2 linked regions of the Azospira inquinata genome follow. The protein of the gene in region 1 interacts with the protein of each later gene in a pairwise test. Links are inferred from orthologs where the notes say so. Each region holds a gene or a part of one and is shown on either strand. Other genes may lie near its edges. The genes, in order: Azoinq_RS00225 and Azoinq_RS10835.

The links.
Region 2: the proteins of Azoinq_RS00225 (region 1) and Azoinq_RS10835 interact in binary tests that used the Escherichia coli proteins (3 or more experiments, as listed by UniProt). The link is inferred for Azospira inquinata from one-to-one orthologs.

Annotation. Positions count from the first base shown.
Region 1 is NZ_CP064782.1:46,598-50,048, forward strand. Bases 159-3,293 are described here. They hold Azoinq_RS00225 ([protein-PII] uridylyltransferase), read left to right. Parts: upstream 159-499; coding sequence 500-3,088; downstream 3,089-3,293. Other genes in these bases: map (type I methionyl aminopeptidase), read left to right, coding at 159-497; def (peptide deformylase), read right to left, coding at 3,167-3,293. Also shown: more of map, read left to right, coding at 1-158; more of def, read right to left, coding at 3,294-3,451.
Region 2 is NZ_CP064782.1:2,369,388-2,372,508, reverse strand. What follows is about bases 56-2,860. They hold Azoinq_RS10835 (P-II family nitrogen regulator), read right to left. Parts: upstream 1,725-2,860; coding sequence 1,386-1,724; downstream 56-1,385. Other genes in these bases: Azoinq_RS10830 (NAD+ synthase), read right to left, coding at 1,758-2,860; Azoinq_RS14925 (Smr/MutS family protein), read left to right, coding at 56-1,009. In the rest of the region: more of Azoinq_RS14925, read left to right, coding at 1-55; more of Azoinq_RS10830, read right to left, coding at 2,861-3,121. UniProt on the Escherichia coli protein: P-II indirectly controls the transcription of the glutamine synthetase gene (glnA). P-II prevents NR-II-catalyzed conversion of NR-I to NR-I-phosphate, the transcriptional activator of GlnA. When P-II is uridylylated to P-II-UMP, these events are reversed.

The sequences.
Region 1 (3,451 bases):
ATATCACGGTTATCAAGGACGGCTTCCACGGGGACACCAGCCGCATGTACCAGGTGGGGGACTGCTCCATCCAGGCCAAGCGCCTCTGCGAAGTCACCTTTGATTCCATGTGGCTGGGCATCGCCCAGGTGAAACCCGGCGCCCATCTGGGGGATATCGGGGAAGTGATCCAGAAATATGCGGAAAAGAACGGCTTTTCCGTGGTGCGGGAATTCTGCGGCCACGGCATCGGCCGGAACTTCCACGAAGATCCCCAGGTACTCCACTACGGCAAGGCCGGTACGGGTCTGGAATTCAAGCCGGGCATGATTTTCACCATTGAACCCATGCTCAACGCGGGCAAGGCCGCCATCCGGGAATTGGCGGACGGCTGGACCATCGTCACCAAGGACCACAGCCTCTCCGCCCAATGGGAACACACCATCCTGGTTACGGAAACCGGCGTAGATGTGCTGACCCTGTCCCCCAACTGCCGCCCCAAACCCGATTGGATTTAAACGTGGTCAGCCCCTCTCCCGCCCCCGCTCCAATTCTGGAATACAAACAGCAGTTGAAGGAGGGCCAGGCGGCCCTGTGCGCCACTTATCTGGAAACCGGAGACGCCCAGGCCCTGCTTAAGGCCCGCTGCCGTCTGGTGGATGACCTGTTGCGCCAGCTCTGGCGGGATCAGGGCTTTCCGGAAAGCGTGGATCTGGTGGCGGTGGGGGGCTATGGCCGGGGGGAACTCTACCCTGCCTCCGACATCGATCTGCTCATTCTCCTACCCGGCGCCCCGGATGAGGAACTGGCCCACCGCCTGGAATCCCTCATCAGCCTTTTCTGGGACATCGGCCTGGAAATCGGCCACAGCGTCCGAACCGTGGACGAGTGTCTGAAGGAGGCGGAAGGGGACATCACCGTCCAAACCGCCCTCATCGAAACCCGGCTACTCACCGGGGACCCAGAGCTGTTTCGGCACTTTGGCGAAGGGCTGCGCTCCCGCCTCAATCCCCAGGCCTTTTTCAAGGCCAAGAAACTGGAGCAGGAAGAGCGTTACGTCCGCTACCAGGAAACCCCCTTCGCCCTGGAACCCAATACCAAGGAAAGCCCGGGGGGCTTGCGGGACCTGCAACTGGTGCTATGGATTGCCCGGGCCGCCGGTTACGGCCACAGCTGGCAGGACCTGGAAAAACACGGTTTCATCACCCAGGAAGAGGTCTATGCCCTAGAGCAGGCCCAGAGCCAGCTGGAGACCATTCGTACCCGGCTACACATCGTGGCGGGGCGCCGGGAAGACCGGATACTCTTCGACTACCAGGAACCCCTGGCGGAACAGCTGGGCTACAAGGCCACCGCCACCCGGCGGGCCAGCGAAATGCTCATGCAGCGGTTTTACCGTACCGCCAAGCTGGTCACCCAACTCAACGTCATTCTCATGCAGAACCTGGGGGCCGCCATTTTCCCGCCCCCGGAACAAGCGCCGGAAGCCCTCAACGACCGTTTCCAGAACAACCACGGCCTGCTGGACGTGATTGAGGAAGACATTTTCCAGAAGCGCCCGGGCACCCTGCTGGAAGCCTTCCTCATGCTGGAACAGCACCCGGAACTGCGGGGCATGACCGCCCGCACCCTGCGGGCTCTGTGGCGGGCCCGGCTGCTCATTGACGACGCCTTCCGGGCCGATCCGGCCAACCGGGTCTGCTTCATCCGCCTCTTCCAGCAGCGCCAGGGCATCGTCCACGAATTCCGGCGCATGAACCAGTACGGCATTCTGGGCCGCTACCTGCCCAATTTCGGCCAGGTGGTGGGCCAGATGCAGCATGACCTGTTCCACGCCTACACGGTGGATCAACACATTCTCCAGGTGCTGCGCAATGTGCGCCGCTTCACCATGGACGAATTCGCCCACGAATACCCCCTCTGCTCCCGGCTCATCAACAGCTTCGAGCGCCACTGGGTACTCTTTGTCGCCGCCCTCTTCCACGACATTGCCAAGGGCCGGGGGGGGGATCACTCGGCCCTGGGGCAAAAAGACGCCCAGGAATTCTGCGAAGCCCACGGCATGTCGGCCGAAGACACGGAACTGGTGGTCTGGCTGGTGGGGGCCCACCTGGTCATGTCCCAGGTAGCGCAAAAGGAGGACATCTCCAATCCGGAGGTAATCGCCGCCTTTGCCGCCCGGGTCCAGGACCCGCGCCATCTCACCGCCCTTTACCTGCTCACCGTGGCAGACATCCGGGGCACCAGCCCCAAGGTCTGGAATGCCTGGAAAGGCAAGCTCCTGGAAGACCTGTACGGCATGACCATGAATCTCCTGGAAAAGGGGGAAGCCCCGGAACCCAAGGGGGTCATCCAGGAACGGCAGCAGGAAGCCCTGCGTCTCCTGCGCTACTTCGCCCTTTCCGACTCGGTGCACGAACGGCTCTGGAAGCAGTTGGATACCGTCTATTTCCTGCGCCATTCCGCGGAGGAAATCGCTTGGCACACCCGCTGTCTCCATTACCGCATCAACAGTGAAGCTCCGGTGGTCAAAACCCGCCTGCGCCATGGGGAAAACTCCCCCACCTGCGCCCTCCAGGTGATGGTGTACACCCCGGACCAGCCCGATCTCTTCGCCCGGCTCTGCGGCTTTTTCGGCCGGGCGGGCTACAACATCGTGGACGCCAAGATTCACACCACCAAGCACGGCTACGCCCTGGATAGCTTTGTCCTACTGGACGTGGGGGAACAGGAAATCACCCGGGAAATGGCGGCCATCGTGGAACACGAACTCTCCGAGCGTCTCATCGCCCAGCGCCCGCCGGAAGCGCCTCCCGGAGGACGGCTGTCCCGGCACGCCAAGCACTTCCCCATTGCGCCGGAAGTGGCCATTGCGCCGGACGAGCGGGGCCAGAATTACCTGCTCTCCATTGTGGCGGCGGACCGGCCGGGCCTGCTTTACCAAATCGCCATTATCCTGGCCAAGCACCACGCCCATCTCCACACGGCCAAGATCGTCACCCTGGGGGAACGGGTGGAGGACAATTTCCTCATTTCCGGGCAAAGCCTGGAACAGAGCGGCCCCCGTATTCAGCTGGAGAGCGAACTGTTGGAACAGCTGCAAATCTGAGTCGGGTCCTGGTAGCCGGGCAAGGCAAGGAAAAAAAGGGGCAGATGCCCCTTTTTCTTTAGCCATACCAACGGGTGCCTATTCCTGGGGCGGCCCGTCCCGATCCTCCGACACTTTGGGAAAAAGCAGATCCGTAAAGCCAAAGCGGGTGAAATCGGTCATCCGCATGGGGTAGAGCTTGCCGATCAGGTGGTCGCATTCGTGCTGCACCACCCGGGCGTGAAAGCCCTCCGCCACCCGGTCCAGAGGAGCGCCGTTTTCATCCTGCCCCTCATAGCGCAGGCGGGTATAACGGGGCACCCAGCCCCGCAGACCCGGCAGAGAAAGGCAGCCTTCCCAGCCCCCCTCCTGATCGGAAGACAG
Region 2 (3,121 bases), 2.3 Mb from region 1 along the record:
GGCCCCCGCCGGGGCCCAACCGGACCGGACTCCCACCCCAGCCCCGGCACCCTGCTCCCAGAAGCCCACCGCCGCGCCCCATTCCGAGCAGGCGGCATCCCCCGCTGGGACGGAGGATGAACAGGCCCTCTTCCGGCAGGCCATGGGGGATTTGCGCCCCATGAGCCACAACCAGGCGGAGCTGGCCCGGCCCAAGCCCCGTCCGGTGGTGCGTCCGAAGCTCAAGGAAAAGGCCGGGCCTTCGGCGGCCGCCCTGTCCCCCGCCTGGCTGCGCCAGTCCCTGGGGGAAAAGGACCTGTTCCGCCGCGCCATGGCGGACGCCACGCCCCTACCGGAAAGCGATCGAGCAGAAGTGGGCCGGGCGCCCCGCCGTCCCCGGCGGGTGGTGGAAACCAGCAGGCAGGAAGGTCCGGAAGATTCGGGCACCACCTTCCTGTCCCTCCAGGAAACCGACCCCCACTGGCTGTTTCTCCAGGCCGTAGGCACCATCACGCCCCTGGCAAACAACAACCGGGCCGAGGTGCCCCGCCCCCGTCCGGTCCCCAAGCCCCGGCCCCGCCCTAAGGCGGAAACCCAGGCCCCGGGCGAGGCTGCCCCGGCGGCACCGGAACGACGTACCGGCCTTTCCGACCATGCGCTGGCCAGTTTGCAGGAACGGGACGACGGCAGTTTCCTCCGCCCCGGGCTGGGGAGCCGCACCCTGGCCGACCTGCGCAAGGGACGCTGGGGCATTCAAGGGGAACTGGATCTGCACGGCTATAACCGGGACGAGGCCCGGGAGGTGCTGGCCCGCTTTCTCGCCTCCAGCCTGCGCCAGGGCCGCCGAGGCCTGCGCATCATCCACGGCAAGGGATTGGGCTCCCCCGGTGGGGATGGGGTGCTGAAACACCTTTCCCGGGCCTGGCTGGCCCAGCGGGAAGAAATCCTGGCCTTTTGCCCGGCCCCGGAACGGGACGGAGGGGACGGAGCCCTGCTGGTACTGCTCCAGAGCACCAGCAAAACGAGCTGATCCCGGTCCGGCGGTCAGCCCTTGGCATCCGGCAGCGGGGCGGGTTTTCCTGCCCCGACTGCTTGGCTGCTGATGTTCGGAGCCTGGCTAAGGCTTCCCCGGTCCATTTCCCCCCCTTTCCAGGGCTCCCTTCCCGGTATCCCTGCGTTTCCCTCTTTTATGGGTAGGACGCAGGGTTCCGCCTTTTTCTAGCCCTGGGTAGAACACCTAGGCGAGGCATCGCCAGCCTCATCTCAACGTATTCCCCCGCCAATCATCGGGGGAAGCTCCCCTCCGGAAGCAATCCGGCCCCCCATAAAATCGGCCCCGGGGCAGATGCTTGATCCGCGCCGAGGCCGACAGGTCACTTCCCCTGGGGGACGCCACCCGGGAGGGCTTAAACCGCCGCTTCGTCCGTTTCCCCGGTGCGGATGCGCACCGCATGTTCCACGGGGAAAACGAAAATTTTGCCGTCGCCGATCTTGCCGGTGCGGGCGGCTTTGATGATGGCATCAATGGCCCCATCCACCACCCCGTCGGAAACGATCACTTCCAGCTTCACCTTGGGCAGAAAATCCACCACATATTCGGCGCCCCGATAGAGCTCCGTGTGGCCCTTTTGCCGGCCAAAGCCCTTCACTTCCGTCACCGTCAGACCGGTGACCCCCACTTCGGACAGGGCTTCCCGCACTTCATCCAGCTTGAAAGGCTTAATGACCGCTTCGATCTTTTTCATGGACTCTCCTCTTATGCATGCATGGGTTAATGCTTACCACTCGTCAGGATACCGGTTGGTGATCGGGTAACGCCAGTCCTTCCCGAATCCCCGATGGGTCACCCGGATGCCGACCGGTGCCTGACGACGTTTGTATTCGCTGATTTTAAGGAGTCGCACCACCCGGCGCACGTCCGCTTCCGTGTAGCCCATGGCGATGATTTCCCGGGGCGACCGATCCTCTTCCATATAGGCGGCCATGATGGCGTCCAGCACCTCGTAGGGTGGCAGGGAATCCTGGTCGGTCTGGTCCGGCCGCAGTTCGGCGGAAGGGGGCCGGGTAATGATGCGCTCAGGAATAATCTCCCGCTCCCGGTTGATCCAGCGGGAAAGGCGATAGACAAAGGTCTTGGCGATATCCTTGATGACCGCAAAGCCCCCCGCCATATCCCCATACAGGGTGCAGTAGCCCACCCCCATTTCCGACTTGTTGCCCGTGGTGAGTACCAGGGCGCCGGAGCGATTGGAAATGGCCATGAGGATCAGGCCCCGAATCCGGGCCTGGAGATTTTCTTCCGTGGTATCTGCCCCCCGGACCGGGGTGGCCAGTTCCGCCGCCAGCATGTCCGTGAAGGTGGTCATGGCTGGGGCGATGGGGATTTCCTCGTAACGGACCCCCAGGTTACGGATCAGCTGACGGGAATCGTCCAGGCTCATGTCCGCCGTATAGGGGGAAGGCATCATCACCGCCCGCACCCGCTCCGCCCCCAGGGCTTCTACGGCCAGCACCAGGGTAAGGGCCGAGTCGATACCGCCGGAGAGGCCAATCACCGCCCCCGGAAAGCCGTTTTTACCAATGTAATCCCGAATCCCCAACACCAGGGCCTGATACACCTGGGCTTCCAAGGACAGGGCAGGAGCTACCTCGGCGGGCTGCACATCCCCGGCTCCATAGCGCACCAGGGCCAGGGCGGGCGCAAACTGGGGCAGACGGACACGCAGCTCACCCCCGGCGCCGATGGCGAAGGAGCCCCCGTCAAAGACCAGTTCATCCTGGCCCCCCACCAGATTGACGTAAATCATGGGCAAGCCGGTGGCGGCGTGGCGATCCCGCAACACCCGCAGCCGGTCTTCCCCTTTGTTCATGTGATAGGGCGAGGCGTTGAGCACCAGGAGCAGTTCCGCCCCGGCTTCCTTGGCCCCTTCCACCGCGCCGACCCGCCACACATCCTCACAGATGTTGAGGCCGACCCGTACCCCCTTCACGGAAAAGACGCAGGGGGACTGGCCGCCGTCGAAATAGCGCTCTTCGTCGAAGACCTCGCTATTGGGCAGAAAACGCTTGCAATAGGTGGCCACCACCCGGCCTTCGGCCAGATAGGAGGCGGCGTTGTAATGGCGGCCATCAATTTCCGCCG